2 linked regions of the Rhodopseudomonas palustris genome follow. The protein of the gene in region 2 interacts with the protein of the main gene of each other region in a pairwise test. Links are inferred from orthologs where the notes say so. Each region holds a gene or a part of one and is shown on either strand. Other genes may lie near its edges. The genes, in order: ptsN and SR870_RS20845.

What was found.
Region 1: the proteins of SR870_RS20845 (region 2) and ptsN interact in binary tests that used the Escherichia coli proteins (3 or more experiments, as listed by UniProt). The link is inferred for Rhodopseudomonas palustris from one-to-one orthologs.

Annotation. Positions count from the first base shown.
Region 1 is NZ_CP140155.1:3,785,825-3,788,990, reverse strand. The notes cover bases 204-3,055. They hold ptsN (PTS IIA-like nitrogen regulatory protein PtsN), read right to left. Parts: upstream 1,935-3,055; coding sequence 1,473-1,934; downstream 204-1,472. Other genes in these bases: rpoN (RNA polymerase factor sigma-54), read right to left, coding at 2,873-3,055; hpf (ribosome hibernation-promoting factor, HPF/YfiA family), read right to left, coding at 2,209-2,817; SR870_RS17070 (DUF1150 domain-containing protein), read left to right, coding at 1,073-1,339; SR870_RS17075 (Hsp20 family protein), read left to right, coding at 597-1,022; SR870_RS17080 (sn-glycerol-3-phosphate import ATP-binding protein UgpC), read left to right, coding at 204-454. Also shown: more of SR870_RS17080, read left to right, coding at 1-203; more of rpoN, read right to left, coding at 3,056-3,166. UniProt on the Escherichia coli protein: Seems to have a role in regulating nitrogen assimilation.
Region 2 is NZ_CP140155.1:4,603,085-4,606,701, reverse strand. Bases 156-3,458 are described here. They hold SR870_RS20845 (sensor histidine kinase KdpD), read left to right. Parts: upstream 156-555; coding sequence 556-3,258; downstream 3,259-3,458. Other genes in these bases: SR870_RS20840 (response regulator), read left to right, coding at 3,255-3,458; SR870_RS20850 (K(+)-transporting ATPase subunit C), read left to right, coding at 156-556. In the rest of the region: more of SR870_RS20850, read left to right, coding at 1-155; more of SR870_RS20840, read left to right, coding at 3,459-3,617. UniProt on the Escherichia coli protein: Member of the two-component regulatory system KdpD/KdpE involved in the regulation of the kdp operon. KdpD may function as a membrane-associated protein kinase that phosphorylates KdpE in response to environmental signals.

The sequences.
Region 1 (3,166 bases), 820 kb from region 2 along the record:
CGGCTCGCCGCTCGACATCTATGCGAAGCCCGCGACCACCTTCGTCGCCTCCTTCATCGGCGCGCCGCCGATGAACCTGATGCCGCTCGACGCCGATGGCGTGCGCGCCCGGTTCGGCAACGCGGCGACCGGGGCCGGCATTCTCGGCGTCCGCCCCGAGGACCTGGTGATCTCACGGGAGCCTGCGGCGTCCGACCGGCTCACGCTCGACCTCACGGTCGAGGCGATCGAGCGGGTCGGGCCGGAGACCTTCATCTACGGGACCCGGTCGCGCGGTGGCGACCCGACCGCGATCAGCAGCAAGCCGGGAGAGCTGCCCCCGGACGACATCATCGTCCGGGTTCCGGGCCAGGATGCGCCGGCGGTCGGCGATCGCATGTTTGCCACGGCTTTGCCGCAACATTTGCACCTGTTCAGCGCCGACGGCCGGCGCCGCATCGAGGTTGGGGTCTAACCCATTGGCCGATTGCATTGTTTCGGCCTTCTTGAAGACTTGTGGTGCATTGCCCATATTGGGTTGGACCGGACGGCGCGGTGCCGGACGGTCAGGGGTGCCGTAAAGGACCCCCTCAAAGTCGCTTCGAGAGGACTTTGTGATGTCTCGTGTTCCTTCGTTATCAAGTCCCTTTCTGCTGGGATTCGACGAGATCGAGCGTGCGCTCGACCGCGTCGTGAAAGGTGCCGACGGGTATCCTCCCTACAACATCGAGCGTTGCGAGCGCGGCAACGGCGATCCGGAAAGACTCCGGATCACGCTCGCGGTGGCGGGTTTTACCCGCGATCAACTCGATGTCACGATTGAGGAAAATCAACTCGTCATCAGGGGCCGGCAGCAGGATGACAAGACCCGGCAATACATCCATCGCGGCATCGCCGCGCGACACTTCCAGCGCACCTTCGTGCTGGCGGAAGGGATGCAGGTGCTGGGCGCGGATTTGAAGAACGGGTTGTTGTCCGTCGATCTGGTCCGGCCGGAGCCGGAGCGGGTCATTAAGACAATCGCCATCACGGAACATGAATAATGGAACGAGTAGCGGACTCGACCGCTTAGTCTGACAGAGGAGTCGAGACCATGACTGGAATGGGCACAAATCACGACAATGCCAGCGTCACGCCGGAAGCGCTGGCGCATCTGGGCGAAGGTCACATCGCCTATGTGAAGCAGATTCGTTCGGAGGATGTCCCCGGGCTGTTCCCGCAAGCGCCGCATATCGCGCCGGGCATCAAGCTGTTCGCGCTGCATTCGGCAGACGGCACGCCGATCATGTTGACCGACAGCCGCGAGGCCGCGGTCGCCAATGCCTGGAGCCAGGAGCTGCAGGCCGTCAGCGTCCACTGAGCGCTGACGTTCGAGCTACGCGGCGCGGGGCGTCCGGTGACGGGCCCCGCGTTCGCCGTGACCGCCACCGATGCACGCACGCAGGTCGCGTTCAAACCCAGCACGTTTCAACAGAATTGCGCGTGGTCGTGGACTACGCAGCGGTTGCGGGCGGCAGCGCCAGCACCGAATAGATCGCCTGCGCGTCGCGCGAGGCACGCAGTTTCTTGGCGACATCCTGATCGCGCAACAGTCGGGCGATCCGCGCCAGCGCCTTGAGGTGGTCGGCGCCGGCCCCTTCGGGCGCCAGCAGCAGGAAGACCAGATCGACCGGCTGGCCGTCCATCGCCTCGAAATCGATCGGGCGCTCGAGCCGCGCGAACAGGCCGAACAGCCGCTCCAGCTTCGGCAACTTGCCGTGCGGAATCGCCACGCCATAGCCCACCGCGGTGGTGCCGAGCTTCTCGCGCTGCAGCAAAACCTCGAACACCGCGCGCTCGTTCTGGCCGGTGAGTTCCGCGGCGCGCGCCGAGAGTTCCTGCAGCGCCTGCTTCTTGCTGATGACCTTCAACGCCGGGATAACGGCCTCGGGCGCGACCAGATCGGTAATCGTCATGCGGCGTTCCGAGGATGAGCTGTGCGGTCAGTGTGAAATAGGACAGGGGGAGGCTGCGTCAAGCGGGAATTCCAGAGGTCCGCCGAGCCATTCCGCGGCTTGGGGAAAACATCCCTGAAATCATCAACCTAACTAATCTACCATCCCTGCCGGCGGTCGCAAATTCCGGCCGTTCCGGACCGGCGTCGGAAGGCGGCGGACCATAGGCAGAGGCGTCGACGGGCGTCAATGCCCGATCTCGCCGCAACCGCCGGCCGGTTCCGCCGCCGCTCCGTCAGGCCGCGGCGCCGTTCAGCGCCGGCGGATCGATCCAGCCGATATTGCCGTCGGCGCGACGGTAGATGATGTTGACGCGGCCGGAGCTGCCATGGAGGAACACCAGCACCGGCGCGCCGGTGAGGTCGAGTTCGACCACGGCTTCGCTCACCGACAGCCGCTTCATCGCGGTGGTGGCCTCGGCGATGATCACGGGGTTGTAGGCGTCCTCGTGGTGCTCCTCGTCGCCCGGCGCTTCGATCACGTAGCTCGGCATGTCGACCGGAGCGGTCAGCTCGGCCAGCGCGCTCGCTTCTGCATGCGCCTTGCGCGCCGAGCGATCCTTCAGCCGGCTCTTGTAGCGGCGCAGACGCTTTTCGATCTGCAGCAGCGCCTGATCGGCGCTCGCATAGGCATCGGCCGCATTCGATTCGGCTTCCAGCGTGATACCCGAATCCAGATGCAGCGCGCAGTCGGTGCGAAAGCCGAAGCCGTCTTTGCTCAGCGTGATGTGGCCCGAATAATTGCCGTCGAAATATTTGCGCAGCACTTCTTCGGTGCGCTCGCTGACGCGACCGCGCAGGGCTTCGCCGACGCTGATGCTTTTGCCGGAGACCCGAAAAGTCATGGGATGCCTCGTTTCGTCCTTGGGGGGAATGACAGTAGTCCTGCCTGCGGCGTAATCAAGCCGGAGCGGTGTCGCGGGACCGATCGGCGGGCGCCGTCAGGGCCGCGCCGAGCATGCTTTGCTTGTCGCGCCGCCGCTGCACCGAGGAGGGGATGCGCATCGCCTCGCGATATTTCGCGACGGTGCGGCGCGCGATCTCGATGCCGGCTTCGCGCAGCCGTTCGACGATGGTGTCGTCGGACAGAATAGCGGTCGGCTCCTCGCCGTCGATCAGTTGCCGGATGTGATGCCGCACGGCTTCGGCCGAGTGCGCCTCGCCGCCATCGGCGGATGCGATCGAAGCGGTAAA
Region 2 (3,617 bases):
CTATCCGCTGGCGATGACCGGCATCGCCCAGATCGCCCTCCCCACCGAGGCTAATGGCAGCCTGATCATCCGGAATGACCAGGTGATCGGCTCCGCGCTGATCGGCCAGTCGTTCACCGAGCCGAAGTACTTCCACGGCCGCCCGTCGGCGACCACCGCGCCGGATCCGCAGGATCCGGCCAAGTCGGTTCCGGCGCCCTACAACGCCGCCAACTCGATGGGCTCCAATCTCGGCCCGACCAGCAAGGCGCTGGCGGACCGGCTCGCCGCCGACGTCGCCGCGCTGAAGCAGGACAACCCCGGCGCGGCGGTCCCGGTCGATCTGGTCACGACGTCCGGCAGCGGCCTCGATCCCGATATCACGCCCGAGGCGGCGCTGTTCCAGGCGCCGCGCGTCGCCAAAGCCCGCAATCTGCCCGAGGCCAGGGTGCGAGCCCTGGTCGAGAGCCAGGCCACCGGCCGCGAGCTCGGCGTGCTCGGCGAGCCGCGCGTCAACGTACTGAAATTAAACCTGGCCCTCGATAAGATGCAGGAACAGAACCAGCCGGGCTCCTGATGTCGACCTCGACCGTCACCGCACGCGCCTCGCCCGATGCCCTGCTGGCCCTCGCCGGCAAGGAAGGGCGCGGCCGACTGAAGATATTCGTCGGCGCCGCCCCCGGCGTCGGCAAGACCTATGCGATGCTGTCCGCCGCACGCAGCGAGCAGAGCAGCGGACGCGACGTGGTGGCGGGATTGATCGAGACCCACGGCCGGCTCGAGACCGAGCAATTGCTGCAGGGGCTCGACGTGCTGCCGCGCCGCCCGATCGTGTATCGCAACCGGGTGATGCGCGAATTCGACCTCGACGGTGCGCTGGCCCGCAAGCCGAGCCTGTTGCTGGTCGACGAATACGCCCACACCAACGTGCCGGGCAGCCGCCACCCGAAGCGCTGGCAGGACATCGACGAACTGCTCGCCGCCGGCATCGACGTCTGGACCACGCTGAACATCCAGCACCTCGAGAGCCTCAACGACGTGGTGCTGAAGATCAGCAAGATCCGCGTGCGCGAGACCGTGCCCGACAAGGCGTTCGACCGCGCCGACGAGATCGTGCTGGTCGACCTGCCGCCGGACGAATTGCTGAAGCGTCTCGCCCAGGGCAAGGTCTATGTCCAGGACACCGCGGCGCGCGCGGTCGAGAGCTTCTTCAAGCCGCAGAATCTGACCGCGTTGCGCGAGCTGGCGATGCGCCGCGCCGCCGAGCGGGTCGATGCCGCTCTGGTCGAGCGAATGCAGGCGCACGCGATCGAAGGACCATGGGCCGCCGGCGAGCGCATCCTCGCCTGCGTCGGCCCCGACACCGGCTCGCCCGGCGTGGTCCGCACTGCCAAGCGGCTCGCAGACCTGATGGACGCGCCGTGGATCGCCGTGACGGTCGAGCGCTCCGGCGTCAATCCCGACTCTGCGGCGCGCCGGCAGATCGACGAGGCGCTGAAACTCGCCGAGAGCCTCGGCGCCGAAATCCACACGCTGACCGGCAACGACATTCCCGACGAGTTGCTGCGTTTCGCGCGGTTCGAGAACGTCACCCAGATGGTGATCGGCCGCGCCCGGGGCGGCGCGCTGCGGCAATGGCTGGCGCGCTCGCTGCCGCAGCAATTGATGCAGCGCTCGACCGACATCGGCATCCATCTGGTGCCCGTGCCGGACGAGGCGATCACGCGCGACACCCGCTCGCTGGCGTCGCGACTGAACGCGTCGCAGCCGGCGCACTTTCTCTACGCCACGGTCGCGGTGGCCGGCGCGGTGGCGGTCGGCAAGGCGTTCGCGCAGGCGATCCCGACAGCGAGCCTGTCGGTTGTGTTCCTGATGGCGGTGCTGTTCAGCGCGGTGAAATCCGGCGTCGGCCCGGCGATCTTCGCCTCGGTGCTGTCGTTCCTCACTTACAATTTCTTCTTCATCGCCCCGCTCTACACCTTCACCATCGCCGAGCCTTACGAACTGCTGGCGCTGCTGATGTATCTGGTGGTGGCGATCGTCGCCGCGACGCTCGCCGGCCGGCTGCGCGAGCAGGCGCGGATTTCCGCGGGCCGGGTGCGGGCGATGCGGCGGCTGTACGAGTTCACGCGAAGGCTGTCCGGGCTGGCGACGCGCGACGATATCGCCGAAGGCGCTGCCAGCGAGATCCACGCCAGCCTCGGCCGCCCGGTGATGGTACTATTGCCGGGCGAGGACGATCTGGCGCTGGCCGCGGCCTGGCCGCCGGAGGATGCGCTCGACGAGGCGGCGATGATGGCGGCGCGCTGGGCCTTCAGCCACAACGAGCCGGCCGGCTTCGAGACCGGCACGCTGCCGATCGTGCCGTGGCGCTTCCTGCCGGTGCGCACCGGCAATACGACTTACGGCGTGATCGGGGTGATGCAGCAGCAAGGCAGCGCCGCGCTCGACTCCGAAGCGCTGGCGCTGCTCGATACGCTCACCGAGCAAACCGCGGCGGCGCTGGAGCGCGCGGCCTTGACACGCGACATGGTCAGCGCCCGCACCGCGACGGAGACCGAGCGGGTCCGGAACACGCTGCTGGCGTCGATCTCGCACGACTTCCGCACGCCGCTGTCGTCGATCCTCGGCTCGGCGACAAGTCTATCCACCTATGGCGACAAGCTCGACGCCGACGCGACCCGCGACCTGCTCGCCAATATCCGCGAGGAGGCCGAGGGCCTCGACGAGATGGTGCGCAACCTGCTGTCGATCACCCGGATCGAATCCGGCGCGCTCGAACTGCGCCGCGACTGGGTCGACCTGCGCGAGATCGCCGCCCGCGTGATCGAGGCCGCCCGCCGACGCGGCGCGGCGCAGCGCTTCGAAATGATCTGGCCCGCTGCAATTCCGCTGGTGAGAGCCGACGCGGCGCTGCTCGAACAGGCGCTCGGCAACATCGTCAATAACGCCGTCGCGCACACGCCGCCGACCTCTCACATCCTGATCGATGCCGAGAGCGACGCGTCATCGGTGAAGCTGCGCGTCACCGATGACGGGCCCGGCATCGCCGCTACCGACCTGCCGCACATCTTCGAGCGCTTCGTGCGCAGCGCGAGCGACGCCGCGCCGTCCTCGGATCGCGGCCAGGGCGTCGGCCTCGGGCTCGCGATCACCAAGGGCATCATGGAGGCGCATGGCGGCGCGGTGTCCGCGCTCAGCCCCGCTGCGAACGGCCACGGCACGCGCTTCGTGCTGACCTTCATGCGGGACAGGACACAGGAGGCGCCTGCACCATGAGCGTCAAATCGCGCGTGCTGGTGGTCGACGACGAACCGGCGATCCTGCGCTTTCTCAAGCCGGCGCTGGAAGCCAACAGCTACGAGGTCGCGCATGCCGCGACCGTCACCGAGGCGATCAAGCGGGTCGCGGCGGATGCCCCCGACATCGTGCTGCTCGATCTCGGCCTCGCCGACGGCGACGGCAAGGACGTGATCCGGCAGGTCCGCGCCTGGTCGGATCTGCCGATCATCGTGCTGTCGGCGCGCGAGCGCGAGGCCGAGAAGATCGAATCGCTCGATCTCGGCGCCGACGACTACGTCAACAAGCCGTTCAACACCGGCGAGCTGATGGCGCGGATGCGCGCGGCGTTGCGCCAC